DNA from 2 places in the Peribacillus sp. NPDC097895 genome. Region 2 is predicted to be linked to the other one. Evidence: riboswitches for the same ligand, from Rfam matches in the RefSeq annotation. Region 2 holds a riboswitch; the other holds the start of a gene.
The links. A riboswitch is a leader RNA that binds a small molecule or an ion and turns the genes downstream of it on or off. The one in region 2 is predicted to bind S-adenosylmethionine.
Positions count from the first base shown of each region.

Region 1 (16,421 bases), 740 kb from region 2:
GGAGGGTTACACTCTTTAGAAGCTTCCGGTTTATTTCCGGAAATTTTCGCATACGCATCTGCAAGTCTTGTATCCACTTGCTCAGCAACTGCTTTAACTTCATTTTCAGTGAACACGCCGGATTGAATGAGTTTTTTACCATAAAGCTCTTTAACGGTTGGGTGCTTATGGATTAATGCATACATTTCAGGTTGTGTCACCAACGGTTCATCCATTTCGTTATGGCCGAAACGTCTGTAACCGATCAGGTCGATCAAGAAATCTTTTTTGTATTTTTCGCGATATTGGTTCGCAAGGTTCACAGCGGCAATACATGCCTCTGGATCATCTGCGTTAACATGTACGATCGGCACTTCAAAGCCTTTTGCCAAATCACTAGCATATTTGGTTGAACGTGAATCTTCACTTTCCGTTGTAAAACCAATCATGTTATTGGCGATGATATGGATAGCTCCGCCAACCTGATAACCGCGTAAACGGCTTAAGTTAAACGTTTCCGGTACAATTCCTTCACCAGGGAATGCTGCATCACCATGAATTAGGATTGCAAGTGATTTGGAAATGTCTTGAACAGGGAATCCTTTTTCTGAACGGTCTTCTTGTGCCGCACGAGAATACCCTTCCACGATTGGACCGACTACTTCCAAGTGACTTGGGTTATTGGCAAGTGTAATTCTTGCTTTTTGTATATTTGCTTTAGTAATCTGTTTATCCAGACCTAAATGGTATTTAACATCACCAGTCCAACCGTTGTTAATGCCTGTTGAACCTTCGGAAGGAACCAAATCTTTATTAGGTGAATGTTGGAATTCAGAGAAAATGACCTCATAAGGCTTTCCAAGTACATGTGCAAGAACATTCAAACGTCCCCGATGAGCCATGGCAATATTCACATTACCCGTTCCATTTTGAACAGTTTGTGAAATCATTTCATCTAAAATCGGCACTAATGTATCCAGTCCTTCAATAGAGAAACGTTTTTGTCCTACATATGTGCGATGAAGGAACTTTTCAAAACCTTCGACTTCATTCAATCTCTTAAGTAATAGTTCCTTTTTATCTTTGGACACTTCCGGGAACATGCTTCCGGATTCGACCATATCTGTAAGCCATTGCTTTTCGTCCAAGTCATTAACATGGTGAAATTCAAAGGCTATCGTTTTTGTATAAAGTTGTTTTAGGTATTGTACGGCTTCGTATCCGTCTTTCACGTCTTCAGGTGATTCTGGACAAATTAAATCAGCCGGTATTTTTCTTAAATCATCTGCAGTCAAACCATATTTTTCAAAGTGAATTTCTTCAGTGTCCAGTGGTTCTTCTTTTAAAGGATAGATAGTTGCAGCAAGATGTCCGTATGCACGGATGTTTTCCGCTAACGTTACTGCAGACATAATTTTCTTCATTGGAAGAACTTCTCCAGATTGTACAGTTGGTGCACTTTCGATTGTTGTTTCAGCCGATACATCGAATGAAGGAGGACCTGATACTTCAAAGAAGTTTTTCAGTTCCGGATCTACTTCTTCCGGATTGGCTTGAAATAGATCGTACTGCTCCATGACATACCCAAGGTTTGGACCAGAAAAAGCTTTCCATGGGTCGTATGCCTTAGCATCCTTGATGGTCATTTTTGTAAACCCCCAAATTTCTCTCATAATTTTTTGCATTTCGTTTTATCCATCCCCAAATTTCTTTCTTCTAACTTTTCCCCAAATATATGTTTTTATAATTAATAACTTTGGTATTTGAATAATAAAATTTTAAAGGATAAAACGTTTTCAGATGTTATATTAACATGTTTTTGTCGAAATATCCAAAGGTTAAACCACTTTATGCAACCTTTTTGCAACTATATTTCTGTTTAATTCGTCATAATACGCTTTTAATTGACTTTTTTGCTCATTTAAGTCATTTTTCGCTAAAAAAAAGTTTTTGTATAATGATCAATTTCCTGTATTTTTAACTAGAATAAAAACTTTAAGTCACTCAAACTTCCAAGCTGTTAAACTCAGATTCCCATATTGAAAAGTCCTGTGCAGGAGAGCCGCTTTTTTGCTGTCATCTCCTGAGCCCATAGCGATGACCAATGGAATGAAATGTTCTTTGGAAGGTACAGCATCAGTACTAAAAGGAGCAATTTGTTCATAATTAAACAAAGATTCCAAATCCCAATTCATGATTTTATCTTCGACCCAGTTCTCAAAATTGATAGCCCAACCCTCAGCCACAAGCATATCCTTCTGTAAATGGGTGAAATTATGGACAATTCCACCACTTCCGATGATCAGGACATTACTTTCCTTTAATTCCCTCAAAGCTTTCCCGATTTCATACTGCTTGTCTAATGGAAGGTCAGGATTAATCGACAAAGATACGATCGGGATATCAGCTTTTGGATACATGATGTGTAAAAGCCCCCATGCTCCATGATCAAGGGGGCGCCTTTCATCAAGTTCGCCCCATACATCTATCTTGGACAACAAGGTCAATATTTGATCTGACAGCTCCAGGCATCCCGGAGCAGGATATGTTATCTGGAATATCTCTTCAGGAAAACCAACAAAATCATAAATGACTTCATGCTTTTTCACTGCCGAAATTAACTGCTCCTCACTTTCCCAATGCGCAGACAATATAACGATGGCAGCAGGTTTATTCATATCTTTCATATAATCCTTCAAAAAGGAAGTGTAGCTATTCTTTTCCAACGCTAATAGAGGTGTTCCATGTGATAAAAACAATGATGGCATCATAGAAACGATAAATCCTTTCGCAATGTAATCTCAATACCTTATACCTTAATTTACTATATATAATCAATGTGTTCATCAATTAAATTGTATTTTTGGAGTTGTCTCATCAATAGTATCAAAGTTATACCCTTCTTTTTTTAGGTATTCTATAATATCCGGCAATGCTTTCACTGTATTTTTCATACTATTGATATCATGCAATAAGATATTAACATGCTTTTGATCTTTCGTCCCTTTTTGTACGGAATTAATGATTTGTTGTTCACTTATTGATGGACTGATGCCATCTGTTGAATCGATGGTCCAATCAAAGTAAATATACCCTTTTTCCGATAATTGTTGAAGGATTCCATTTATGATGGGCTTGGTTGCAGCCTGATGCCGAAGATGATTATTCGAGCCGCCAGGAAGGCGTACAATACGGGTTTTTATCCCAAACTCTTTTTGCAGCATGGTTTCAAGCCTATTCAAATCTTGAAAGAAACTTTCAGTTGATCGATAAACGATGGAATAATCATGTGTATAGGAATGGAGGGCAATCACATGACCCCGGGAAATCATTTCCTGATAATATTCCTTTGCGTATGGTTCTTCATTACCTTTTACGAAAAATGTTGCCTTAACATGATAGCGGTCCAAAATATCTAATATATCCATGGTATTCAAAGATGGACCATCATCGAAAGTCAAATAAGCGAATTTCTGATCTTCTTTACTTTTTACGAGCGGTGTCATCTCTTCGGGAACCATTGCATGTACTTTAACGGCCTGCACATTGGTCATGGACAAAATGATAATGAAAGAACTCACCATGGAAAGAAATATTTTAAGCAGATCCTTCATAAATTGCATCCCCTTCCTTTTGACCATTAAGATGTACCAATCGAGGGGTTTCATGCGCAATAAGGCAGCGGTAAAAAATACCGCTGCCTTACCTTCGTGTTATCGATCGACATTGAAGTAGCGAGCTTCTGGATGAGCAAATACAATGGCTGAAACGGAAGCCTCAGGCTCCATCATGCATCCTTCAGTCAATTCCACGCCAATATCTTGAGGCTGTAACAAGCGGAATAACTTCTCCTGATCTTCCAGATTAGGACAAGCTGGATAACCAAATGAAAATCTTTGTCCCGTATACTTAGCTGCAAAACGCTCTTTCATAGACATTTCTATCGGATCGCTTATACCTAAATCATCACGCATTAATTGATGTATTCTTTCCGCGAATCCTTCAGCTGTTTCGAGAGCAAGTGATTGAAGGGCATGGTTTTTCAAGAAATCACCTTCAAGCTTTAGCTTTTCTGCCCATTTTCTGATCCCTTTTCCGGCAGTAACCAAGAAAAAGCCGACATAATCCATTTCACCTGAGGAGACCGGCTTGGCGAAGTCAGCTAAACAAAGGTGCGGACTCGTATCTTGCCGTGGGAAGTCAAATGTCTCCAAAACTTCCTTATGATTATCCGGGTTGTATACCAATAGCCTGTCTCCTTCACTTTGAGCAGGGAAAAATTGATAAACCGCTTGTAAGCCGTAGTCCGGTTCGTTCTTTAAGAATTCAATCAATTCATCAATAAGACTATTCAGCTGTACTGCTTTTTCATTCCCCTGTTTTAGTAATTCGGCAACTTTGCCTTTTAGCCCCAAATGATGCCCAATCAACATTTGCCGATTAATGTATGGCTGAATGACATCCAATGGATAGTTTTTCAGGACATGACGCTTGATATCACGTGGTATTTGGACAGGAACATTGCTTAGAGGAGCAGCAGTGGACTGCTTCCGCACTGGTTTTTCCAATGTGGCTGCAATAGCGGCATTAGCCTTCGATCTTTCTCTTTTCTCGACCAACTCCTCTAAATACACCACTTTTTTGTCCGTATCATGCAAAATATTGGTTACAGCCAAACCGTCCATCGCATCTTTGGCATATAAAACCGAGCCGCCATATTCTGGTGATATTTTAAAATCGGTGAATTTACGGGATAAAGCTGCCCCTCCCACTAAAATTGGGGTGTCTATTCCCGCTTGTTTTAAATCCTGTGCGGTTAAAACCATTTGCTGTGCTGATTTAACAAGTAAACCAGATAGGCCAATGATGGTTGGTTCATGTTTACGGACCTCTTCAATGATTTGTTGCGGTGCGACCTTGATTCCCAAATCAATGACTTCATAGCCATTATTGGATAGGATGATATCCACCAGGTTTTTGCCGATGTCATGTACGTCTCCCTTGACTGTCGCTAAAAGGATTTTTCCTTTCTTAGCACTATCTTCAGAGTTTTCCATGAGTGGCTCAAGGTGAGATACTGCCGCCTTCATTGCCTCTGCACTTTGAAGTACTTCTGCAACTATAAGTTGATTGTCATTAAATAACCGTCCCACTTCACTCATTCCATCCATCAATGGTCCATTGATGATTTCCAATGGGGTATCACCGCGCTCAATGGCCTTATTTAAATCCTCAATTAATCCTTCTTTCGTTCCTTCGATAATATAATTACCTAAACGTTCGTCCAATGGCAGAATGACACCATTGTCCTTCTTCTCCGCTTTTTTTCCACGATAAAACTCAGTAAAGATAGCTAAAGTTTCTGTAGATGTATCAAACAGGAGTGCTTCAGCCAATTTCACTTCCTCTTCAGGTATTAGAGCGAAACGTTCAAGTTTTTCTGTATTCACGATCGCATAATCGAGACCGGCTTTTGTACAATGGTAGAGGAAAACGGCATTTAGAATTTCCCTTCCCCTTGCTGGCAGACCGAAAGAAACATTCGAAATGCCAAGTATCGTTAAGCATTCCGGAAACTTTTCTTTGATAGCCTTAATTCCTTTCACTGTCTCTAACGCAGATCCGATATACTGTTCATCTCCCGTACCAACAGGAAAAACCAGTGGATCAAAAATGATGTCACTTTTGTTTATTCCATACTTATTAACAAGTAAGTCCACAGACCGTGTAGCCACTTCGATTTTCCGTTCGGCATCGACGGCCATCCCAATTTCGTCAATCGTCCCTACCACGACGGCAGCACCATATTGATGGACGAATGGTACAATTTTTTCAAAGCGTTCTTCACCATCTTCAAGGTTAATGGAATTTATGATGGATTTTCCTTGTGAATGTTTTAACGCTTGTTCAAGTACGGCTTCATCAGTAGTATCGATGACCAATGGGACTTTGACTTTTTTGACGACCTCTTCTACGAACTCCTTCATATCGCCAAGCTCATCCCCATCAGGATCAGCAAGGCAAATATCAATGACATGGGCGCCTTTTTTCACCTGGGCACGCGCTATTTCCGCAGCTGGCTCGTAATGCTTCCCACGAATTAGCTCTTTGAACTTTCGAGATCCGATAACATTCGTTCTCTCACCTACAAATAAAGGACGCATAGAATCATCATAAATGAGCGGCTCTATGCCTGATACGGCATGGCCATGGGCAGATTCCGTTATTGTACGGGGCTGGATGCCCTCAAGGACCCTGGATAGTTCCTTAATATGCTCAGGAGTCGTACCACAACATCCCCCAATGATATTGACCCAACCCTTTTCAGCAAATTGCTTCATTTTCTCTGCAAGGGAAGTCGGTGACTCATGATAGTGACCTTCTTCATCAGGGAGTCCTGCATTCGGATAACAACTGATGGCGCTGTTTGCTATATCTGCAAGCGTACGAATGTGGTCTATCATGAATTCCGGGCCTGTTGCACAATTCAGTCCGACTGCCACTGGTTTCATATGTTCAACAGATAAATAGAAAGCTTCTATCGATTGGCCAGCAAGTGTCGTGCCCATCGGTTCGATCGTACCTGATATGATGACAGGCACATCTTTTCCGGTTTTAGCAAAAGCTGCTTTGATTCCGGAAAAGGCAGCCTTGACATTTAGCATATCCTGACAGGTTTCCACCAATAGCAAGTCTACTCCGCCATCCAATAGGCCGAGTGCCTGTTCTTCATAAGACTCGGTTAAAATATCGAAAGTCGTTCCACCTGTTACGGAAAGCGTTTTTGTAGTGGGACCCATCGAGCCAGCTACATATCTCGGCCATTCATCATTTGAATACTTTTCACAAGCTTTAACGGCTAGCTCTGCTGAAATTTTATTAAGCTTGTAAGCAATCGTGCTTATTTGGTATTCGTCAAGTACGATGCTTGTGGCTCCGAAGGTATTTGTTTCAATGATATCAGCACCTGCTGCTAAATACTTTTCATGGATGGATTGAATGATTTCCGGTTGCGTCAATGATAGGTACTCATTGCAGCCCTCGAACTGTTCCCCGCCAAAATCCTCTGCTGTTAAATTCTCCGCCTGAAGCATTGTTCCCATGGCTCCATCAAGAAGAAGAATCTTAGAATCCAATTGCTCTTGAATCGCTTTTTTATTCATGTATTGCCACCCCTGATGTCTGTTTACTATCGACTTCTCTAATATATTTCGTAAGTTCCGCCGTCATTTCGTAGCGGAGGAAAGGTGTGATTAAATAAATGCCCTTGAATTTCTCTCTTGCTGCGTCCACTAGCTCTCTCGCGATATTTACGCCTTCAATTCTTGACTTTACTGGGTCATTCCCTGCTAAAGCCATAGCCCTTCTAACATTATCAGGCAATTTGATACCCGGGATTTCGTTATGGATGAATTCGGCATTTCGTGTGCTTGTCAAGGGCATGATTCCAACGAATATTGGTGTTTCTAAATGTTTTGTCGCTTCATATACTTCTTCGATCTGTTCAACTGAATAAATTGGCTGTGTCAAAAAGGATTGAGCTCCACAGGCAATCTTCTTTTCCATCCGCTGTACGGCTTTATCCAAATATTTCACATTGGGATTAAATGCTGCGGCAATTTTAAAATTTGACCGTTGCCCCAAACTTTGGCCGGAATAGGAGACACCTTCATTAAATTGTTTGACCATGCTTATCAAGTCAAACGACGATAAATCATAAACGGAAGTGGCACCAGGGAAGTCCCCTATTTTAGAGGGATCTCCGGTGATGATCAATAACTCGTTCAGCCCCACCGTCTGCAGGCCCATTAAATGTGACTGCAGGCCAATTAAATTCCGGTCACGGCATGTTATATGCACCATTGGCGTTATATTCAATTGATTCTTCAGTAAATTAGCAAGTGCATCATTCGATATCCTTGGTGAAGCAAGTGAATTATCCGCTAAAGTAATCGAATCGACCCCTGCATTTTTCAAAACTTCCGCACCAGTCATGAAACTTTCTATTCCCAACTTTTTCGGAGGATCAAGTTCTACAAGAATTGTTCTTTCCGTTTTGGCTTTTTCGTACAGAGGGAGTTCCAATTCCCTATCATTCACTTCAATTATTTCTATCTCACGGGATTTCGTAATTTTCTCTTTCACTGGGACCAGACTTTCAATCGCATTCTTTACAGCTTGAATGTGTAGAGGAGTCGTTCCACAGCACCCTCCTATGATCGTTGCTCCTTGCTCTCGAAGTTCCAGGGCACTTGAACCGAAATATTCCGGCACTGCTTTATAGACAAGTCTTCCATCCACATAATCCGGGAGACTGGCATTAGGATAAATGGCAATCGAGGCTTGCTTTGGCAAATTCACTTCTTCTAAGGCACGAATCATATGATGTGGACCGAGACGGCAATTCACTCCAACAACATCGGCACCCAATTGCTCCAGTCTTTGAAATGCTTCATTTAAATGGATTCCATTTTGTAGGTTACCCAGTTCATGCATTGAAACATTTGCGATGATTGGCAGTTCCGTTTCTTTTTTAACGATTTGCAGCACGGTTTCCAGTTCTTCCAGGTCATAAAATGTTTCAAGGAGAATTCCATCCGGATCTTCCATCAGCAGACTGTATAGCTGTTCACGAAAACCTCGCTTAATTTCTTCCATGCTTAAATCCGATTTCCGTATACTCCGCTGCGCCCCTATCGTACCGAAGACATATGCCTTGCCTTTTGCCGCTTTTCTAGCCAGGATGACTCCCTGGCGATTGATCCTGCTTACTTCATCTTCAAGTCCATGCCGTTTCAATTTGTTGAAATTGGCTCCATATGTATTCGATTGAAGGATATCTGCGCCTGCTTCTAAATAGGCGCGATGGATGGATTCTATTTGATGTGGATTCGTGCAATTTAATTCCTCATAACATTGATCGATACCATAAGAGTACAATAAGGTTCCAATTGCCCCTTCGCCAACTAACATTCTTTCTTTTAATTCTTTACGAAAATTCATCATTACACCCTCTCTCAAAAACAATCCTGTTTTTGTCGTTTTTTATGAGTATGAGAGAAAAGAAAAAAAACCTTCTCAAAGAAGAAGGTTTTTTGAAACATTCTCCTCATCTATCAAGCTCTGCTTGCTGGATTTAGCACCTTTGCCTAGGCTGGTTGCTGAGGTTTCTTCGGGCCAGTCCCTCCACCTCTCTCGATAAGATCCATTTATATAATTGTCACAAGATTTCAAAATTAATTTATATTTAATTTACATCAATAATCTGTCAATTTCAATACCTTAATCATCATTTTTTTTACTTTTTCCAAAAATCATTCAATCCTTTGCAGCTTGAACCCTCTTTTCTACCCTCTGTTTCCAGTCTTCCGCAAGCGAATCTAGAGTAAGCAACGTGTAAGCCCCATCCAGCCCATCCCGATTATGAAGGATCACCTCTGTAGCATAATGAACGGAGATTTTTTCTTGCAAACGATCTAATAGCACGATTTCATTTTGTTTCTTTATCGTTCCTTCTTGAATGACTTTTGCAAAGTAACCAGTGTAACCAGTTTTAAAGACGAATTCCAAAAACTTAGGTTCCTGGTTAAAGTGGGAAATCGTCGAGCAAGGAATCCTCCCTTGATTAATTTGAACAATTACTTCACCTATTTGATATATATCACCGATAAATGTTGTCTCTTCCTTCATCCCCGCTACAGTTAAATTTTCACCGAATGCAGGGATATCCAGCCTTTTAGCGAATTTTTCATTCCATAATGAATAATGTTCAACGGGGTAAAAACACAAAGCCCGATCAGTGCCTCCATGGAACTTTACATTACCAACCCCATCGCCAATTATGCCTAATTTAGTCACTGTCACTTTATCCTGTGCTTGTTTATCCATGGCTGAAAAGATATCAACATTCGAAAATTTTTCCTGTTTTGGCTTTCCTGCATGAAGTGATACGATTTTACCATTTTCCATTTTGCCTCTTCCAATCCTATTGAATTTATATCATCCCAATATGAATAAATTATACTAAAAATCCATTTTATTCTATAGTGATTTGAAAGAATCTACCAGATCAGAAAATGCAAAAGCCCCCCTTCAACCATTAAATTGGCCTAATATCATTGATTACCAGAAAAAAACATAGGTTAGTTATTGTAATTTTGTTGCTATTTCAGAATTAAATATGATAGAATATGAACACAATATATAGTCGAAAACTACAACTGTTCGCCTATATGTTGATTTTCACGATTGAATTCCTCATTGTCGCTCTTTAGGGAGCGAATTTTTTTTGCCTTCTTTCTCAACCACCAATTTCTTCTCTTTATTTCGTTCATTATCCGCATCCTATACCGCTTTTCTATTTGTACATGCTTTACATATGTATTTTCAGCAATCCATTCTTTCATACATGCCCATTCCCGACAAGAAGCCGAGCGATTCAAGCTTCCGCTCAGCTTCTTGTTTAGGCTTGTTTCTTTTTCTTCGGTGCCGCTTTCCTCCGTGCCGTCTTTTTCTTTACCGGTTCTTCATGTTTCGTTCGATCAATGGATGCCTGTAAAGCCTCCATTAAATCGGTTACATTGCTGGAAACAGGTTCTTTTGTTTTGGTTGTGATTGTCTTCTGTCCCGTTTTCTTTGATTCAATCAATTCAAGTAACGCTGTTCGATAATCATCGGTGTATTTTGTCGGATCGAAAGTAGACGTTAATTGATCTATCAATAAAACGGCCGTCTCGATTTCTTTTTCAACTATGGAATCAGTGGCAGGGATATTCGGAACATCCGCTGTGGAGCGGACTTCATCCGGATAATGAATCGTTTCCATCACTAAAGTATTATCAACAACTCGAATGACCGCCATTTGTTCCTTTGAGCGGATGATGATTTTCGCTAATCCCACCTTCTTTGATTCCTTGAGGGCCTGTCGCAAAAGGGAGTAAGCTTTTATCCCTCCATCATTCGGGGACATGTAATAGCTTCGGTTAAAATAAATGGGATCTATTTCTTCTATTTTTACGAAATCCACGATTTCCACGGCTTTTTCTTCATTTTGTTTTTTTAACTGTTCCATTTCACTGTCTTCCAATACAACAAACTTTCCCTTTGTGTATTCATAAGCGCGGACTATATCGTCCTTCCCCACTTCTTTTTGACAGACCGGACATACTTTTTCGTATTTAATCGGTGAATTACACTCCTTATGCAACGTCCTTAAAGAAATATCCTTATCTTCCGTTGCAGCATGAAGTTTAATCGGAATGTTCACCAAACCGAATGATATGCTTCCCTTCCACATCGTATGCATATTCGTCACCTCATAACTTATTTTTAAATGAAGGAACAATTGTTATTATTCCCCCTTATTAAAAAAAAACCGAAAAAACATTTGGCAACTCTAACACTTCGTTTTTTTGGCAAAATAATGTTAATCACTTTTTTCGGAGGTATTTACCCAAAATGAAACCGATGCTGCCAACCTATTACACCGAAGCCCCTAATTCCAAGGATTGGCGTTATGAAGTCAAATATGACGGTTTTAGGGCCATTTTAACGATTGACTTTGATACGATTAGCATCTCAAGTCGAAACGAAAAGGAATTGTCTCCCCTCTTCCCGGAAATCATTGATTTCATTAAACGCCTGGACATAGAAGATTATCTCCCGCTGCAGTTCGATGGAGAATTGGTCTGGCTAACCAATCAAGCAAAAGCAGACTTCTTTCAAATACAGTGGCGTGGTCGCCTTCGGAAACAATCATTGATTTCCGAAAAAGCTCATTTTTCCCCATGCCGTTTTATAGCGTTTGACCTGCTACGTATCAAAGGAATGGACATAACGACTAAATCCATGGAAGAACGAAGGGGATTCATGTTGAATCTGGGTAAAAAACTTGGGTTTCCTATGCCTCCTGACCCCACCTCTGAAGCTTTGATCCAATTAATTGAAAGTTTCGACGTTTTGGATAAGGCATTAAATGCAGTCACCTTATTAGATGGTGAGGGGGTTGTAGCCAAGGAAATCCGGGGTACTTGGCAAGAAGGAAAGCGTTCCACTTCCTGGATCAAGGTGAAAAATTGGAAGACTGTCTCCTGTTTCATCACAGCATTGCATAAAGAAAATGGTTACGTTTCCCTCGCAGTGTTCAAGGAAGGTGTGGTAACGAAAATCGGAAGCGTCAAAAATGGAATGAGTGCAAAAGATAAAAAGATCTTGTATGAACTGATCAAGCAAAATGCTACAGATGAAGACGCAAAATTTTTTTATATCCATCCATCCATTTGCATCGAGGTACAATTTTTACACGTATATGAGGAAAATGAATTGCGTGAACCTCAGTTTTCAAATTGGCTATTACACATGTCTCCCACTGAATGTACTTGGGAAAAATTCGTGATAAACCAATACACATTTCCCGATACTGTACAAATAACCTCACCGGATAAACCACTATGGATAACTGACGATAAACAGGTGATAAAAGTTGAATACTTACATTATTTGAGGGAGGTTTCCGCTTTCTTCTTACCGTTTTTAAAAGATAAACTGTTGACGACGATCCGCTATCCTCATGGCACCATGGGTCAAGAAAAATTTTTCCAGAAAAACAAGCCTGATTATGCCCCCGGATTTATTAAAACATTCATGGATGAAGATATAGAATTTGTGCTGTGTAACGACATTGAAACGCTTCTTTGGTTTGGTAACCAACTGGCATTGGAATTCCATGCCCCATTTCAGAAAGCCGGAAAAACAAGACCCGATGAAATCGTCCTGGACTTAGATCCACCATCGATCGAATTTTTTTCCTTGGCGATAAAAGCCGCACAAGAAATAAAAAAGGTGATGGACTCCTTAAGGATAATAGCTTATGTGAAAACCTCAGGTAACAAAGGCCTGCAAATTCACATCCCTTTACCTGAAGACAGATTTACTTATCAGGAAACACGGATATTCACCGATTTTCTAGGTCATTACTTAACAAGTTCCTATCCCGATGATTTTACAGTGGAAAGATTGAAAATTAAACGGCATAATCGGCTTTACTTGGACTTTGTACAGCATAGTGAAGGAAAAACCATCATTGTGCCTTATTCCCCACGCGGAAATTCTTTCGCTGGAGTTGCTACACCATTATTTTGGGAGGAAGTGGAAGAAACCCTCCACCTTAAAGACTTTACGGTTGATACCGTACCAAATAGAATCAAAAGGGACGGATGTCCATTCTTAGATTACCGACATTTCGATAACGGACCTGCCTTTCTTGATGTATTGTCTTTTCTAAAACAAAAAAAGACCAACTCATGAAGTTTACCCAAAAAGTTTGACACTTCATTTAATTAAGCAGGCCTTAGGGTATGAACCCGGAAATCTACCGGGCATATGCCCTTTAAGATTGGCACGTTTACGTTTGATTTTTAGACTTTACTCGTAAGTTTGGCACTTTTACTCGTGAATTTCGCAATCTAGTAATTTTCGACTTGGCCTTGCACAATCTCTAATCTTTTAACCAAATTTAAAAAAGGGGTTCGGAATTAAAACATTCCGGACCCCTTTTTAACTAAGACTAACACCTAGTTGGTACTTTCCTTATAATGTAGTTTTCAAATAACTTTGAACTTCATCCTGCAACTTAGCATATAAGCTTGTTTCCGCTTCAAAGTCCTGTTTTTCCAGGATTTCAAATTTTTCCGGTTGGGCTAAGTCTAGGTCGATCGATACCTTGAATTCATAGGTTGCATTCCCGATTAAATCTATTGAATACTTTTGACCTTCGTCATCATAATGCACGACGCATTTAACCTTTCCGCCGTTATTGTAGACGGATATTTCACTTTCCAATGCGTTTAATCCAACAGAACATGTTACTAGGCTGGAAGCCGACATCGCCGTACCACATGCATTCGTGAAGCCGACTCCCCGTTCAAATGTCCGCACATAAATGCTACCGGGTTCCAACTCTTTCACAAAACTAACATTGACACCATCAGGGAAGAGCTCATTCGGTTGATTGACCTTCGTTGAAAGGGCTGCCTGCAAATCACTTTGTAAGACTTCACTATCGACGAGCGTAATTAGATGCGGATTGGGAACCGCCAATGCCGAAAATAATAGGGTATCATGAAGTTCCGGCAATGTTTCGTTTTGCAACTGTTCTTTTTCAATGATAAGTGGCAGATCCTTCACATTGAAACTAACTGGAGAAATTTCCACCTTGAAAGTCGGAATTCCATTAAAGATATCTTCCGTTTTCTCAACGAGTAAATTTGCTTTCATCGTTTCCACGATCATTTTATCAAGCCCTAAAACGTCATTCGCGTAACGTGCAACACAGCGAAGTCCATTCCCACACATCGAAGCTTCCGAGCCATCCGCATTAAATACACGCATCCTGGCATCAGCATGTTCACTTTTCAGCACAAACAAAATACCGTCCGCACCAAGCCTTTCCCTATTACATAGGGCCTTCGCTAAATTTTCCCGCTGTTCTTCAGTAAACGTCAAGGCCGTTGTCAATTCATCAATGATTAAGAAATCATTACCTGAACCATGGCTCTTTAAACCTTCAATAATCATCCTGTCACATCCCCTAATATGCTGCTTTTCAATTATCATTTTTTTAATATTCTATATCATAGCATTTTCAGGATGGATGTGTCATCGAGTAAATTACAATGAATCCATTTTTCCGTTGAAAAAACAAAATAAGAAGAGCGGTTGAAATAAGAACTATCTCATTCCAACCGCTCTTCCAAAATATTAACCGATCATACCAACAATGAAATAGACGATAAACATTCCTGCACTCACATACATCGGGGGTGAGACTTCTCTCGCTCTCCCGGTTACAAGCTTCAAGAACGGGTACAGAATGAAACCGAAGGCCATTCCATCTGCAATACTGTACGTAAATGGAATGATCGTGATGATCATGATTGCAGGTATACTCTCGGTTAAATCACTGAAATCTAACTTTTTAATGTTTCCGAGCATCAAAATCCCAATTATAATCAAAATGGGAGCAATGGCGCTATCAGGGATTACTTTAATCACCGGGATGAACAGCAGTGATAATATGAATAGCAAACCTGTCACCACTGAGGTCAAACCAGTTCTGCCTCCTGATGCTATACCAGCTGCCGTTTCTACTGTTGCAACCGTAGGACTTGAACCGAATAGACCTGAAAACAGAACGGAGACACTTGTCGCGGCAAGCGACTTTTTATAGGCATCCTGGCGATTAATACTGTCTACATGCCCATGTACAAGACCAATATTTTCAAAAACAAGAACCATTGTCATCGCAAAGACACTTATCCAAAATTCAATACGGTCCGCTTCCATGAACGATAATGAAAAGAAGAGGTCACCGTAGGAAGCTGTGTCTATGCCTGAAAAGTGGATTTCCGTTAGTTGAACCGTCCCGAACCAATAGGCAATAAGGCTACCTGCCAGAATGGTAATCATGAAGTTACCGGGGACATTTTTGATGAATAGGGTGATAGCCAGTAAAAAGGTCAAAACCGTCGCACACACCGCTGGATCGCTTAAATCTCCCAGCGCGATGATAGATGATGAACCTCCCGTGATGATCCCGCCCTTTTCGAGACCGATTAGCATCAAGAATAAGCCAAGACCAACAGATATGGCATCTTTTATCGAACTTGGAATCGAATCACTGATTAACGTAGAGTATTTTGTAAAGGCAATAACTACAAAAATAATCCCAGAGATAAAAACAGCACCAAGCGCCGATTGCCAAGATAGGCCCATTCCTTGAACCATGGTATAAGCAAAAAGGGCATTTACGCCCATGCCTGGAACGAGGAGGATCGGGACATTTGCCCATACCCCTATCATGATACAGCTTAAAGCGGATAAAAGAATTGTGGCAATCACTGCACCATTAATCGGTATGCCCGCTTCCGATAAAATCATGGAATTCACGATGAGAATATAGACTATCGTAAAATAGCCGACCACTCCAGCAAGGATTTCACGTTTTCCATTCGTTCCGTAGTCGGAAAAATGAAAAAACGTTTCCAAGTTTAATTTCTTCATGTTGTATCCTTATTAAATTTGTCCCTCGCCCACCCGTTTGTATTAGTGACAAACTACACTTGGCGATTTTAACAAAAAAAAGGATAAAAATAAATAGAAAAGATCAAAATTCGAAAAAAACTGCCGGAAATAATCCCGACAGCCTCGATGAATTTATTATTTTTGTCCTACTGCATACCCGTCGACTACCAATTCCAACTTCCCTGTATCAGGCGAAATGATTAGACCATGTACAGGAATATTTTTAGGGATCAAAGGGTGTCCTTTAATCACTTCCACACTGTTCTTACAACTTTCATAAACATCATCAAATCCGCGAAGCCAACTGCGGATATCGATTCCTGCAGCTCCCAGTGTATCGATGGTGCTCTTAGGTATATCAC
Region 1 covers NZ_JBNNSH010000001.1:1,584,553-1,600,973, reverse strand. The annotation lists gene ACQKMH_RS07730 (2-oxoglutarate dehydrogenase E1 component) at 1-1,625, opposite strand, end outside; gene ACQKMH_RS07725 (dioxygenase family protein) at 1,980-2,750, opposite strand; gene ACQKMH_RS07720 (polysaccharide deacetylase family protein) at 2,826-3,593, opposite strand; gene metH (methionine synthase) at 3,693-7,142, opposite strand; gene ACQKMH_RS07710 (bifunctional homocysteine S-methyltransferase/methylenetetrahydrofolate reductase) at 7,135-8,982, opposite strand; SAM riboswitch class I at 9,086-9,184, opposite strand; gene ACQKMH_RS07705 (MOSC domain-containing protein) at 9,298-9,948, opposite strand; gene ACQKMH_RS07700 (Ku protein) at 10,442-11,284, opposite strand; gene ACQKMH_RS07695 (DNA ligase D) at 11,437-13,284, shown strand; gene dapF (diaminopimelate epimerase) at 13,567-14,553, opposite strand; gene ACQKMH_RS07685 (NCS2 family permease) at 14,737-16,038, opposite strand; gene ACQKMH_RS07680 (beta-class carbonic anhydrase) at 16,195-16,421, opposite strand, start outside.
Region 1: another riboswitch for S-adenosylmethionine. It lies ahead of ACQKMH_RS07710 (bifunctional homocysteine S-methyltransferase/methylenetetrahydrofolate reductase); the one in region 2 lies ahead of ACQKMH_RS11210 (Na+/H+ antiporter NhaC family protein).

Region 2 (16,421 bases):
TCCACACTTAAAACCCGTTTAGGAACGCTGAATCCAATAACATTGATTACAGCCTTTCTTTATCCTATGAATGGAGACAAGCTTTTGCTATAAACCTTAGCTAATTTGATATTTTAGTTTACTAAAACAAAATACATTTAATTGAGATGGAGTAGATATATCACCGTTTACATATTCAGCAATCAGTCGTGATTGTTGAACAACATAGGTAGAAAATTACAAACGCTGTTATATCAAAGCTAAGAGGTTTGTATAATAGGGTCCTCCTACTTGATACGTTGTACAAATGATTGATTTTAAAGGGATTTTAGTATCTCATATACATGTATCAGAAATATTTCTTTCTTTAGCGTATAGAACCTTCATATTGATGATACGCCTAGAAGAGAATTTATACAGCATCAAATAAAAGGGATCTCCTGCTCATTCCATATTGGAAACGAACAGGGGATCATACTTTGCAATCTACATGCATCAAATCACCTCTCTATTTATTTGGCTGCTATTTTTTTGAACATTTCTACATAAGAAAGTTCGCGCTTCTTTTCAGCTATATGATAAGCCTTATCTAGAACCTCTAACGACTCAATAACGGATTTCCATAATTTTAACATGTGAAATTACCACCTTGATTTATTATGTTATGAATGACTGTCATTCATTTCTCTTTTGTTATCTTTTTACGAAGTCGATATTCCTTATTAAAGTGACAATTTATTGGTAATGAGCGAATGAAAGCGAGCGTCATGGGGACTAATCTCATGTTTTTGAAGTTTTTCTTTATTTTGCTCATGTTTTCATATAGATCAATATGAAATTAATAAAAACGTTGGGAAGAAGGCTTTACTAAATGGGAAGGTTCTGGTGCAAATAGGCGGGCCCGATACCGGAAGAGGACTTAGAGAAAATATCCTTTTTTAATTGAATAAATTCATACGTAAACAATAAAAGTGAAAGACGACAAACCTCTTGGTTCCCAAGGGACCTATTGTGGTGTAACTATCTCTAACAGGATGTGCCTTTACTCACTGGGTATGTTTACGGCAACCATTAATCGTATGACTAAAAGAGGTTCGAGCAGACTACGTCATTCCCTATATCTTGCCGTGCTATGCGGCATAAGGAGTTGATAAACAAATTACTTGTTATGTATTATGGTATACAACTCGATAGAATATATTAATTTCACAAAGATATATTGGTTAGTAGGCAAGGGCTCTTTAACATAATGTGGGCATTAGCAAAATGATGCTCACGATCAAAAATCTCATACAGCTATGATGAATCCATGTGTAACCTTGAAATAAAGTTTATTAGTTTGAGTAAAGTATGATTTTAAGAACCGCTTATATATTGTAGTAGTAATAGTGTGCAAGCCAGTACGTACATATATGAGGAATCATTTGTGGGAAAAGAAAAAACAAGAAATGTAATTGTGAAAAAGAAGAAAAAAAGAATATTAAAGTACACAGCAGCTAGGCTTAAATCGACAATTAGATATGCTTAAACAATATCAATGTACGAAGGTCTTAGCAGAGTAAATGTCTGGTAGTGATAACTAAAAGTTTTTAAAGGTTGTGTACGAGAGAGCTTATCAATCTTGTATATATTTGAAAACTAAGGCGTTAAATTAATAAGTCTGAAAGAAAATTTTGATACCAATCCCCCCAAGGTTAGGAGGACCGGAGATTTCAATACTACTACTTCTTAAAAATATGAGGTTGGTCTGTGTTTATGGGAGTGCTTGTATTGGATTTTGCATTACTAGCATCATTTAATGTTAGTTCTTTTGTTTCTGGTGTCCAGGCGTATTAAGTGTTTTTCCTTGGGGCACTTATGTTGGTGACAGGATTAGCCGAACTTCAAAAAGACAGAAAAGGATTTTGGGGGTATATGAATATTGCTATCTCTTTATTTATTTTCTTTGCTTCCATAGGATGCACTAAAGAGACCACAATAAGTGGTCTCTTTTATTTGTTCAAAAAATCAACATTAATGTTTAACAAAGCCAATTTATAAAGCACGCTATTTCAATTATAATCAAGAATCCTACGAGTGCTATATCATTTAGTATCCATGAAATTAACATATTTCACTAAATTCATGGATAGTCTTTTTTACGTACGTGTAAATGTAACGCTTCCGTACAAGGATTTACGGTCCCGGCATTACTACGATTGATTAAACCTTTGGAGCAACAGTATTTAAAGGAACATCTATGGCAGACTCACCATAAGAGGATTAACTATGACTCTACCAAAGTTCAATACTGATACTTCTGGTTTTTTGGTTTATAATAACAACCATCTAGTCTTATGAGGGGGGATCTTATGAATGAATATAATGTAACGGTCAGGAATGGCAGTACTTTAATTTTGTCAGAAATCATTAAAGCTGAAGATGAAAGAGAAGTCCTTGGCACTCTTTTAATTTCCAGTGAATTATTTAATCAACCATTTACCGACATCAGGATTTTAGAACGCTGATTTGTGCCCGCCCGTTCCATTTGTTACACTGTAATAAATCTTTATACGGTAGGCGATATTATGTGTGGACGTTTCACCCTTTTCACTGACATTGAAGAAATAAAAGAACGGTTTGAAATCCAAGGATCATTTGATGAGGAATACCAATACAGTTATAATATAGCACCTTCCCACTCCGTGCTCTCCGTCATTAATGACGGAACTAGGAATCGACTTGGATATCTTCGGTGGGGACTCATTCCTTTTTGGGCAAAAGACGAAAAAGTGGGTTACAAAATGATCAATGCAAGGGCAGAAACCATTGCTGAGAAGGCAAGCTTCAAGAATGCGTATAAGAAGAAACGATGCTTGATAGTCGCTGACTCTTTTTATGAATGGAAGAAGACACCCGAGCGAAAAATACCGATGCGAATAAAACTTAAGAATCATGCTCCATTTGGAATGGCCGGTCTTTGGGAATCCTGGAAATCTCCCGAAGGCATCAGTATCTATTCTTGCTCTGTTATAACAACCGTTCCTAATGAGCTAATGACCAGCATTCATGATCGAATGCCAGTCATCCTTAAACCGGAAGATGAAAAAGATTGGTTGAATCCATCCATTAATGATGCGGCCTATCTGCAGCAATATTTAAAGTCATTCGATTCGGAACAGATGGAAGCATTTGAAGTATCGACTGATGTGAACTCGACTAAAAATAATTCACCTAACCTAATACAACAAATTTGTTGAGAGGTCTTTAGACCTCTTTTTTATATTCATTCCTTCCCAATAAATGGCGATATTAGGTAGTGTAATGTTAATAAAACTTATTTACTGCACTTATAAAAATCCGTTTTTAATCATGTGAAATAATTTTTAACTTAACCTTGCGATAATAGACAAAATGCTGTACTCTTATATTTACTTTTCATTTTGACATTCGATGTCACTTTCAGAGAGTGGACTCGTCTATACTTAGAGTGGTTTCGGCAAGTTTCCAGCCTGCACTATCCTGAGGACATCGTGACATTTGATATTATTTTCACTATATAATGTAAATCTTCTTATCAAGAGAGACGGAGGGACTGGCCCGAAGATGTCTCGGCAGCAGACTTAATAGGAGTGCTGTGCCAAATCCAGCAGGCAGATTCTCGCCTGAAAGATAAGGAGGGTGTTTTTTATAAATTAAAAGACCTCTTCTTGTGTTTAAAAGAAGGGGTCTTTTTTTGCTTACAGTTTTTTAAGCATTCTTCCATGACTGGGATATTATCATCTTTTAATAGGGGGAATTTGCGAAAGCTGTTAAAAGAATAAGAGCTGTGACACATGTCATGGGAAAAATAAAAAGAGGTGTTCATCATGAGTACAAACAATAAAGGGAATCCATGGGCGTTGATCCCATTTGTCGTTTTTCTAATTTTATTTATAGGTTCAGGGGTCATTACAAGAGATTTTTATTCATTTCCTGTGATTGTAGCGATTTCAATTGCATCAGCCGCCGCATTGGCAATGAATCGAAAAGAGTCTTTCAATGAAAAGGTTGAAATCTTTTGTAAAGGTGCCGGGGACTCCAATATTATGTTAATGGTTATCATTTTCATTTTGGCCGGCGCTTTTTCAGAAGTTGCAAATGGCATGGGGGCAGTTGAATCAACGGTGAATCTTGCCCTAGCGGTTTTTCCGCAAAATCTTTTAATGGTAGGGATTTTCATTATCGCTTGTTTTATTTCTTTATCAATGGGGACAAGTATGGGAACGATTGTAGCGCTTGCACCTATAGGGGTGGGAATTAGTGAGCAAACTGACATATCGCTTGCCCTTTCAATGGCCGCCGTTATCGGTGGTGCGATGTTTGGTGATAACCTATCCTTCATATCAGATACGACAATCGCGGCAGTTCGTACCCAGGGCACTAAAATGAAGGATAAGTTTAAGGTGAATTTTTTCATCGTGTTACCTGCTGCCATCATCACATGTGTCATCCTTGGAATGTTAACGATGGGAGAACAAGCCGCCATCTCCCAACATTCATATAATTGGGTGAAGATCCTTCCTTATCTTGGTGTATTGATCACAGCATTGGCAGGAGTCAATGTGTTCCTGGTTCTTACCACTGGAATAGTATTTGCAGGAATTATCGGTATGGCGGATGGCAGTTATAAACTGTTGGATGTCATTCAAAAAACGGGAGAGGGGATGGCGGGAATGTATGAAATCTCTTTCCTGGCCATTTTGATTGCAGGTATGGTGGCTGTCATCAGGCATAATGGCGGCATTGATTATCTTCTCCAAGTCGTGACCCGAAATAGTAAAACAAAAAAAGGCGCTGAATTCAGCATTGCCGGGCTTGTTAGTTTGACGAACCTTTCAACGGCCAATAACACGATTTCAATAATCATTGCCGGACCTCTTGCCAAAAATATTGCTGAAAAGTATGGGATTGATCCCCGTAAATCCGCGAGCCTGCTTGACGTTTTTGCCTGTTGTATCCAAGGGTTAATTCCATATGGGGCCCAGCTTCTGGTAGCGGCGGGGGTAGCAAAGATTTCTCCGATTAGCATCTTGCCATATTCATATTACCCACTTTTAATTGGCGTTTGTGGAGTAATAGCGATCTTGATTGGTTTTCCACGATTTCAGGCGGGAGTAGATGTAACGAAGAAACGTGCTTCTTAAAATGAAACAACCCCCTGAATCATTAGATACAGGGGGTCAAGAACTAAGAGATGTATGGGAGAAGCGGAAGAAATGCAATATAGCCACAGTTTCTCCTTTGAAGACGCGCCAATCCTTGAAACTATTATATATTTAACCGCACAGTGTTTTTTTCACTCGTGCGGTTTTTGTTTTATATTCGGTAAACCAAAGGAGAACGATCCAAGTAACCATTAGTGACTGTTTTGTAAAACCGTACGCATTCACGTTGGTTCACAAATTTAGACCAATATAGGAGTGCATAAAGTCTTATGGTAGAAAAGCAAAAGAGGGTGGTTGTGTCATCTGAAAATGCATTGCGGCAAGGAAAAAATGCAACTCTTCTGCCACAATTGTGAATTATTTAATGTAGTACTAGGCTATTAGTGCTCTTAATTAAGTCGTTTTACGACTTGGAAATACCCTTTTTATATATAAGACACTGATTGATTCTAGTTGTAAAGTTTTTTTCCTTTGCTGATAGGAATATGGATTGTGAATAGTATAAGGAGTCAACTCTAAAGGACGAACCAAATGTTGTGGATAAAGCACTATAGATGGAAAGTACATATTGGGTAGAAAGAGCCTCGTGTCATCGGAGGGCTTTACCTGACAGTAGGAATATTTTTTTGACAAGAGACAAAGATTTTAACTTTGTCTCTTGTGAAATTACCTATTCAAACGAAGATGATTTTGAGTTATTTAAAGATGAAGAAGAGATTTTTATTTTCGAGGGAGAACAGATTGATCATATGTTCTCCCTTATGTTGAGAAGATGTATATTGAAAAAATTCATCATGAATTCGAAGGAGATACTTTTTTTCCAAAAGTTAATTTCAATAAATGGAATGAAATATCTTTTGAAGGGGTTATGAATGACAAACATCCTTATAACTACGATTTTCATGTTTATGAAAGGGCGCTTTTTCTTTATACATCTAACGGTGCAGTCTAGTTTAAGATGATTATCACACCTCCTGGTTAAATAAAATAGAATTAGAATGGATAATGACCGCCTTTAAATTTCAGTCTGTAAGAAATGTTTCAAGAAAGTGACGAGAGGCAGAGGACATATACTGATTTTTCATCCAAACTATGGCAGTCTGCGTAACTAATGATGCTTCTGATATTTCCTTATACTTTAAATCAGCATTTTTAAATAATTCTAGCCAATCTCGCTGAACAATTGCCGTTCCTATGCCTAGGTTTGCCCAGAGTAGAATTGATTTAGTATCATCAATTTTCCCAAGTATATTAGGCTCAAATCCAGCATTTCGACACGCCTGCGTAATTATATTCTCATATCTATTAAGTACAAGTAATGGCTGATCTGCTAGATCAGAGAGGGTTATGGATGATTCATTTTTTTCCCATAATGGTGTGCCAGCTGTCACTGCAACCATAGGTTCTTCAGGCAAGAGAATTGAATCGTAATATTCTGAATTGATGGGAGTGCGAACGATACCAATATCTATTAATCCTTTTTTTAACATATCTAAAATCTCTGGTGTACTACGGTGTTTAATTTGAAAACTAATATTAGGATATAACTGATTGAAGTTATATATTCGTATAGGCAAAATAGCATCGCCAGTAGAGGCAAGCGTCCCAATTCGTAATGTTCCACGACTTCCTTCATCGTAATCCTTCAATTCACTGATTGTTGTTTCAGTTAACTCTATAATCTGCTTTGCCCTGTATTGCAGCCTTTTCCCTACGTCCGTAATTTTTAAATTTCTCGTGTTTCTTTCAAACAGTTTCACCTCTAATTCATCTTCTAACATTTTTAACTGTTTACTAAGTGGTGGTTGAGCCATGTGTAATCGGGCTGCTGCTTTGGTTATACTATCTTCTTCAGCAATAGCTAAAAAATAAATCAGTTGTTTAATATCCATCATAAACATCTCCGACCTTAATTTATTCTAAATGAGTATTAATTCTATATTATTTAGATATTTTTATTATAAATAAATGTTTAGTAAAATAAAACTAATTGTTATAAATAAGGGAGAGAGTTTTATGGATATATTCGTTTCACTTTTAATTATATTTAGTATGCTGATTTTTAGCATCTTCAAAAACATTAACATTTTGTACCCTCTTATATTGGGATTAGGTATCCTATCGTTTCTTTCCTTTAAACGAGGGTTCGATATAAAAGACGTTCTATCAATGGTTTTGAAAGGGGCTTCTAAAACTAATCAAATTTATATTCTTCTGGTCCTATTAGGAGCTTCAACAGCTATTTGGATGGCTTGCGGAACGGTGCCTGCTTTTATTTACTACGGAATTAAGATTATTAACCCACACTTCTTTATTATTTCAGCTTTTATTATTACTTGTGCAGTTTCATTAGTAATTGGCTCATCCTTCGGAACAGTTGGAACAATTGGTATTGTATTTATAATAATGGCTAAAGCAAGCCATATTAATTTAGATTTAACTGCCGGTGTCATTATAACAGCCGCCTATATTGGTGAGAGAAGTTCTCCGTTGTCTTCTAGTGCCAACTTGGTTGCAATTTTGACAGAAACCAATCTTTACGTAAATTTAAAACGAATGTTTTTTACTACAATTGTACCGTTTATCATAGTTATTGGTATTTATCTGATGTTATCAGTGAAGAATCCTCTTCATATTGGTTTTCTTGATACTAGTACTGAACTTCGAGCTTACTATAATTTGAATTCTGCTATTCTAATTCCTGCAATTGTAATTTTATTATTCGTCGTATTTAAAATGGATGTACGAATTGCGTTGGTTGTTAGCATCATTATCGCTTTTGTCGAAAGTATCCTATTTCAGTCTAAATCCGTCGGTGAGCTAATTCATTTTATGATTTTTGGTTATAAAATAGATTCTGCCAGTAGTATCACAGATATTTTGCACGGAGGTGGGATATTAACAATGTTACAATCAATACTGATCGTCATGATCTCATCTTGCTATGCGGGAATATTTGAAGGCACAAACATGCTAGCAGACTTTGAAAATGCCGTGGAAAAAGTCAGCATCAGATTTGGCCCCCTTTTTGCTACAACAGTAACCAGTATCGCCGGCTGTTTCTTTGGATGTAGTCAGACCTTTGCAATCATAACGTCTCATCAATTCATGCAGAAGATTTATGCAAATAAGAATATGGATAAATCTGATCTTGCTCTTGATATTGGAAATACGTCCATAGTTATTGCACCTTTAGTTCCCTGGAATATTGCTGCAACTTTTCCAGCAGCAGTTCTGTCAGTTGGTACAGGATATATTCCATATGCCTTCTTTCTTTATCTAGTACCACTATTTAGATTGATTAGAGTAATTGTCTGGCGCTTTGCAAAGCAGCAATCTATATCGAAGGTTCATTGAATATAATTATTTATATCCATGCCTATAGATTCCACGTTTATCGGGAGCGTTTCTTCATTATGAAGGATCGCTTTTTTCTTATGTTACAAATGGACGGTTTTGTGAAATGAGGGTTCCCACTTGCTCATACTGAAGAGTTAATATAAGGATCTTACATATAGTAAAAAGTGGCATTGCATAAGGGGCAACGATTATTAGGTATACCTAAGATGTTGGGAAGAATCATCAGGTGATACTGGAATTTAAGATGATATAATAAGTAAACATCGAATTCCTAGAGGAAACAAATTATTGCCATTGTATATCTCCGAAAGGGCGTGATGACTACGTCAATTCCATTCGGTTACCTTATTTCTGTGCTTTTTGTCGCTTGGTGCACGTATTACGCAGTAGCACCGAACAACTTCCCTCGAATTTTTAATTCTTTAGGTTCTTACTTTGTGGTAATAAATGAGCTACCGTTCTTTGCACTTTTCTGGTTGATTGGTTCCACTTCGTTAGCCTTTATTGAAGGCGACGTTTATTCTCTGGTTGGGTGGATGGCTTTTGGGATAACAATTTTGGCAGTGGGAGCACTCATAGTGATAATCCATCGGGGATTACAAACTGCTCCTATAGTTAGTCAATCCATGGATTATAGTCTGGGGGAAAAATGGCGAACTTCTCTTAACCCCTTGATTGAACGCCAATTACACAAGAAATTTAATGTCACAGCTTTACTCGGGCCATTCTTTAGAAGACGATACGAGATAGAGAGGATTGCAAACATCAGCTACGGGAATGCAGGTGTGAGAAATCAACTAGATGTTTATCGGCATCGTTATCATCCAACGGACTGCCCCACTTATTGGACTTAAAATATATTGTAAGAATGATAAATTAAGATGTTCCTGTATAAACTAAGGCCGATAATAGTGCGATTTCCATTACGTACATAATGGAGGACATCCCATCTATACCGAATGTAAAAACCTATCCTTAATATAATCCAACAAAATCAAGGTCGGCGTCATGAATAGAGGACAACACCAACTAAACCAGAAAGAATAATTACATAGGCTGGGTGCCAGCGTAATTTCATTAAGGCAAATAACGATAATCCAAAAACGAGTAATAAGCTTATCGTATGCCATGAAAAGTTCAGAGCAATCATATGATTGGAAAGAGCAAAACTGATCGCTGCAAAGAGGATTAAACTAGTAACAATGGGTCTTAATCCATAAAACATGGATTGAATAATTGGATAATGATTCAATTTACTGAAGAAGGTGGCTATAACGGTTACGAAAATAATAGCAGGAAGCAAGATTCCGAGCGCAGATGATATGGCTCCTGCGAATCCAGCAGTTGAATAGCCAACGAGAATGGCACTATTGGCGGTGATAGGACCAGGCGACATGCCGGAAATAGCAATTACATCGGTAAATTGTTGCGTCGTCATCCAGCCATGCTGTGAGACTTCCGATTCTATTACGGAAATCATGGCGTATCCGCCTCCAAACGAAACAAAGCCGATAATAAAGAAGGTGCTAAACAACTCCCACAATTCCATCATTCTATCACACGCTTTCTTGAAATTAGTTAGACCCTTTATTGATTCACCTATATGCCAGCGCCCATGAAAGGTTCGAAATCGTTTTCTTCTTTTCTCCTATCTTTTCGGTCCATCTTGACTTCGTAACCTAATTTCCTCTTAATGGAGATCGTCACAATACCTGCTATTGCTCCTGCTAATATAGCTAAAACAGGTTGAACGAAGAAAAGAACGGGAATTCCAACTATTAGAATACAGAAAGTTGATCTGTCAACAATAGCTGTTTTTCCTATCTTGATAGCTGCGAAGGCGATGATGGCTACTATTGAAACTCTAATCGATATGAATGCGGCTTCTATCTTCGGATTATCCTGAATGAAAAAATATAAAATGCCGAGAAGCAGTACAATTAAAAAGGTAGGTAATGAAACACCGATCATGGCTGCCGCTGCGCCCTTCATTCCGGCAATTCGATGGCCGATAAAGGTGGCAGAGTTAATTGCGACAGCCCCCGGTACAGACTGAGATAATGCAAAAACATCCGTTACTTCTTCGCTTTTCAGCCATTTTCTCTTCACCACAACTTCTTTTTCGATTAGAGGGATCATCGCAAATCCTCCTCCGAAAGTGACAGGTGATATTTTAAAAAAGGTCCAGAATAATTGGAACAGTGTTTTCCATTGTCCTTTCATTGTATCAGTCACTTCCTTCTGCTCTGTATAAATCTTATTATTAACATATCAAAGAAAAAGGAATGGGTAAATTGCAACAAAATCATCGGGTATAACAAAACGTTATACCCAGAAGTTTTATCCGTTTTATATAAAATCATTGACTAGGCTCACCTGTTCAGGGAATATCGTGGTGTTTTTCCATTTCACCATTTGCCTATATGATGCTATCATTTTATATAACCATTTTAAAGACAAGGAGGTCGGCTTCTTGAAATTAGAAAATCTAAAAGTGTTTTGTTTAGTGGTGGATGAAGGAAGCATAAGCCAGGCAGCGAGGTTAAGCTTTTTATCTCAACCCGCCGTAACGAGGCAAATTCATCAATTGGAGAATCATTATAACACTTTGTTATTCGACCGTGAGGAAGGAAGGCTGAGAGTTACAGAAGCGGGCAAATTGTTATACCCTTTTGCAAAAGCTATTGTAAATGATTTCAACCATTCAAAAGTAGTGATTCAGCAATCAACTGGCGAGTACAATGCAAACCTCATAGTAGGCGCATCCTTGACTATCGGTGAGTACTTGTTGCCGAGCTTGCTTGGGAGATTTAAAAAACAACAGCCTGAAATAAAAGTGACATTAACGATAAAAAATACCCCCCGAGTTCTAGAGGATTTATCAAACGATGTCATTGATTTGGCCTTGGTGGAAGGACTTGTGGAAAACACCGATTTTATTGTTGACCAATTCGGCGAAGACGAATTGATATTGGTTTGTCCATCCGACCACCCATGGAAAGACAGACAAGAAATCCAGTTAGAGGAATTGGGAAATGAAAGGATGATCTGGCGTGAATCCATTTCAGGGACACGGCTTATCGTAGAAAACATGTTAAGGGAGCATGGGGTTTTAGAAAAAATAGAAAGTTATATGGAGATTGGAAGTACACAAGCGATAAAAAGTGCGGTGGAAGCTGGACTTGGAATCAGTATTCTGCCAAGGTTGTCAGTGGCCAGGGAATTGGAACAAGGTTTTTTGAGGGAAGTCGGTATTTCCGGAATAGATATAACAAGAAATCTTTGGCTAGTCAGGAGAAACAAGCGTTTTAATAAAATAGGGGTGTCTAAATTTGTGAATTTTCTTCGATAAGGAATGAAAGCACTACCATGGTTTACTATTACAATTTGGCAGCGTTTTCGGTTTCGTGGTTACGGTGTGGCCCCAGCCCCCTTACCTTGCAAAAGTCATAGCAAATTGAATATACCGCATTAATTATTCAGCTCTTCTCTATCGAGAGGGGCATTTTGTATTTGGTTGTTCAGCCTACGGTTAGCCAATCAAACGAATTAAGCCGTTTTTATATAAATAAAATTGAAGTTACTATTAGAAATAGGAAATATACTTAATGGCAAATTAATTATAAAATAAATTCATATTATTCTAAAAATTTCTAAAAAAAGAGAAAGTTTACTGCTTCAACATTCAATGAAACGCTCCTAAAAGTCACAGAACAAAAATCAATAAGAGAAAAGTGGAATTTCAAGCTTTGGCATTTTAAATGGAATTGTAAGCGCTTCCCTGAGAAAAATAGTTTTGTGAAAATATAAAAAAATGGAGTGATGAGGAATGCAGCTGTTTGCAAGTAAGAAACGAAAACTTATTATTAGTGGTCTATTATTCGTTGGAATGGTTTTAAGCTTTTTTGATCGTGTTGCCATAAATGTCGGGATAATTCCAATCGCAGATGAGTTTCAGCTCAATACTTCTCAAACAGGTTTTTTAATTAGTATATTTTTTGTTAGTTACTCTCTCATGCAACCGCTTGGCGGATGGATGACCGATAAGTATGGAACCAGGGTCATGGTGACTATTTCTTTGTTTAGTTGGTCTTTGTTCACTGTAATGTCTGGATTTGCTTGGTCATTCATATCTTTATTATTCATTCGTTTTCTGTTCGGGTTAGGTGAAGGGCCTTTCTATCCTGCCAGTATGTCCACTATAAGAGATAACTTCCCGGAAGAAGAACGGGGCCGGGCAAATTCGTTTTTCCTGTCTGCCCAGAATATTGGCGGGATATTAGGTACTGCACTTGCCGCTTCGATGGTGGTAGCATTCGGTTGGCGGGGCATGTTTACCATTGCCGGAATTCTAGGGATATTAGTTTCTTTCGGAATTTGGTTCATTCTAAAGCCACAAGAAACTCAAGAGGTTAAAAAAGACAAATCGAAACAAAAAAAGGTTGCATTGAAACTGTTATTTAAAATCGATAATATTTGGAAACTCATAACATTCAAGTTTATATCCAATATTATTAACTATGGTCTGATCACTTGGATGCCTATATATTTAGTTAAGGAAAAAGGGGTTGATTTAATAGCCGCCGGGGGTTTATTGGCCATCCCTTATATTTTTGGTTTCTTGATGTTTAATGTAAGCGGATGGCTTCTGGATAAGCATATGGCTAACCGGGAGAAGTATCTTGCCGCTGCTGGCGCAATATTATCGGCAATTTTTCTCTTTTTAATGTCTAACGCCACGTCCATAGCACTTATCATCACTTATCTCACTCTCAACTCCGTAGCGCTGTCTTTCTTTGGAACCGTTCTATATACGATTATTATAAAATACTCACCAAAGGAACTTACCGGTTCTGCCTCCGGACTCGTAACTTTTGCTGGTCAAATTGCAGGTGCGGTTTCTCCTTTGGCCCTCGGTTTGATTATCAGTTTGTTCAATGACTCCTATAATGCAGCGTTCTTGTTTTTGGTAATAATAGCGTTATTGGGAACGGTTGTTGCCATATCTATTAAAAATAATCAGGCACAACCAGCTAAAGAATACGAAAAAACTACTACCATAGTATAAAACTGGCATTCTGCTTTTGAGGAGACAGTTTGAGGTGTCCTGATTCCATTTCTCTAAAATTGAAAGGGCTTTCTGTTCGAGGTATGATATTAGTAATAGGCTAGAAGGAGAATGAACCATGAATATTGAACAATTGGAATATATCATCAAGGTAGCCGAGGTTAACTCGATTTCCACGGCTTCAGAGAGCCTCCATATCTCTCAATCTGGAATCAGCATGGCCATTACCAGTCTGGAGAAGGAATTAGGTATAAAAATCTTCAAGCGGTCACGGTTAGGAACCATACCTACTGAAGACGGAAAGGAAATCATCCAGAAAGCTCTTGAAGTATTAAGCAAATTGGAAGAAATAAGAGATAGTGCACAAATACATTCAGATACGATGGAAAAAGAGTTACGGCTATCCTCTACTCAAGGTTTATTTCTTACGGTTTTGCCGAAATCCTTGGCCTTATTTAAGAAGAAGTATCCCGAGGTGAAAATCGTGATTGAAGAAAAAGGGGGACAAGAGATAACCGAAGATGTACTGAATGATAAGATAGACATCGGGCTATTGAATATTCCAAAGGTTAAACCAAAAGAAAATGAGTTGGAATTTCAACCCTTAATGGAAGCAAAAGTGATTGTGTCGGTCAGTAAGAATTCCCCTTTAGCCAACCGTAAAAGCATAACCCCACAAGAGCTAATGGACCAAAGTTTGGTCGTTTATAATGGACCAAGAATGAAGGCGTTCATCAAAGCTTTTTTTGATCATTATGGTGAGATGAATATTTTGTTTTTCACAAATAATACAGAGATCATCAAAAAAACCGTCGCTGAGGGATTAGCCATTGCCTTTTCTTATGATATTGGAGTTAACAGCGACCCCTATTTCCTAAGCGGGGAACTTGTGGCCATTCCGTTGGTGGAGCTAGAAAATAATTCAATGGAATTCGGTTATGTTCGCTCTAAGAAGCAGTATTTTTCAAAAGCTGCCAGAGAGTTTATTAAATGTCTCGAATTCTACACTGCTCTTAAATATTAGTTTCCTATGCTGAAGGGGACTAATATTTTTTTGTATTTACATAAATATTTTTTATGTTTACATCATATATCCTTATTTTACTTAAATATTATTTACATTTAAAATTAGTTTTATAACATTTCAAATATTTAAATAGTTCAACAAAAATAAAAAAAGTGAAAGGGGAAACATATGGTAACAACACAGGAAGAGAAATTGGAGGTACTTCAAACAAAATTGGAGGATTTCATTCACAATGAATTGCTTCCATATGAACAGGAACATGGATTGAACGCTGAAGAGGATATCCCGATGGCAGCCATACAATGGGCAAGGAAACGATCCAGGGAATTGGGCTTTTACGGAATTAACCTCCCTGAAAAATATGGTGGACAAGATGTTAGCTTAAAGGGATTATGCATGTTCAAGGAAATATTGGCCCGTTCTGGAGCAGTTTTATGGGGACAGGTTATAGGCGAGATTGGCGGACCGCTAAGAATTGGTCAGATGTTGGAAAATTTTACACAGGAGCAAATAGAAAAATATGTGATGCCCGTTGTGACGGGAGAAGCGAGCTGCTGCTTTGCCCTTACAGAACCAAATGCTGGATCAGATGCCTTTGCTATCGAAACAACAGCCGTTAAAGACGGAAATGATTATATATTAAATGGGAAAAAACATTTTATCAGTGCTGCCCCCTATGCTGATTTCGCCATTGTCATAGCAAAAGAATCTCAGAAAGGAGAAAAAGAAAGAATCACCGCTTTCCTAGTAGATAAAAAAACACCACAACATTCGGGGTTTGAACTAGGAGACATTCAAGTTCCCTTATCAGGAGAACGCATACATGCTGAATTGAATTTCAATCAATGTCGAGTGCCTGCCGCCAATATAATCGGAGAACCAGGAAAAGGGTTGCTGCTCGGATTGAAAAGAATAAACACAAACCGCGCTTCCCATGCGGCCGGCTTTATCGGAATGGCTCAACACCTTCTCAATTTATCTATTGAACATGCTAAAACGCGGGTCCAACACGGCCGGCCCATCGGTGACTTCCAGGCAATTCAGCATATGCTCGCAGAAATGGCGACAGAAATCTATGCAGCAAAGTGCATGGTCTATGATGTGGTTGAAAAAATTGATCAAGGAAAAGAGGATCGAGCAGGCACATCCATGGCTAAGCTGTTTGCTTCAGAAGTAAATAGCCGTGTGGCTGACAAGGCTATCCAAATCTTTGGCTCCAAAGGCTTGGTAAAAGGGCATCCAGTAGAAAAAATGTACAGGAGTGCACGGATGTATCGGATTCTAAGTGGAACCTCAGAAATTCAAAAAAATACAATTGCCAAATCACTATTAAAAGGGTGAAACCTTTTTCGAGGGAGGAAAAATACGTGCTGCATAATTTGACATTTCAGTCACTGTTGAATAAAGGAATGAAACGATTCGGCGAGCTGCCCGCCATTACGATGTTGCCAACCGGAGATACAATAACCTACGACGAGTTATGGAAAAAAACAGCACTTATTGCTTCTTATTTACTTCGCATAGGTGCAGGCAGGGGGGTTCGCATAGCGTCCATCATTCCAAACAGTTTGGAAAGTGTGATGTTTGGTTTGGCCATCCAGCAATGTGGAGCTACCTTAGTGCCAGTAAGTGAAAAGCTGGGGAAACGAGAATTAACATTCATTTTAAAGGAAGCAAAACCAGAAGTGGTCATAATAGCCACACAGTCACACTTTGACCCCATCATTGAGTATTTAGAAGAAATGAAAATGAAGAAGGACAGTGTCCATGTCATTGGGCTCCCAGGCTTTAATATTAATTA
Region 2 covers NZ_JBNNSH010000001.1:2,324,829-2,341,249, reverse strand. The annotation lists gene ACQKMH_RS11230 (hypothetical protein) at 492-614, opposite strand; gene ACQKMH_RS11225 (DUF3953 domain-containing protein) at 1,816-2,019, shown strand; gene ACQKMH_RS11220 (hypothetical protein) at 2,331-2,486, shown strand; gene ACQKMH_RS11215 (SOS response-associated peptidase) at 2,547-3,218, shown strand; SAM riboswitch class I at 3,530-3,637, shown strand; gene ACQKMH_RS11210 (Na+/H+ antiporter NhaC family protein) at 3,828-5,144, shown strand; partial or broken gene ACQKMH_RS11205 (dihydrofolate reductase) at 5,731-6,117, shown strand; gene ACQKMH_RS11200 (LysR family transcriptional regulator) at 6,188-7,060, opposite strand; gene ACQKMH_RS11195 (Na+/H+ antiporter NhaC family protein) at 7,182-8,522, shown strand; gene ACQKMH_RS11190 (hypothetical protein) at 8,840-9,379, shown strand; gene ACQKMH_RS11185 (chromate transporter) at 9,532-10,077, opposite strand; gene ACQKMH_RS11180 (chromate transporter) at 10,125-10,748, opposite strand; gene ACQKMH_RS11175 (LysR family transcriptional regulator) at 10,999-11,877, shown strand; gene ACQKMH_RS11170 (MFS transporter) at 12,355-13,593, shown strand; gene ACQKMH_RS11165 (LysR family transcriptional regulator) at 13,712-14,617, shown strand; gene ACQKMH_RS11160 (acyl-CoA dehydrogenase family protein) at 14,789-15,961, shown strand; gene ACQKMH_RS11155 (class I adenylate-forming enzyme family protein) at 15,988-16,421, shown strand, end outside.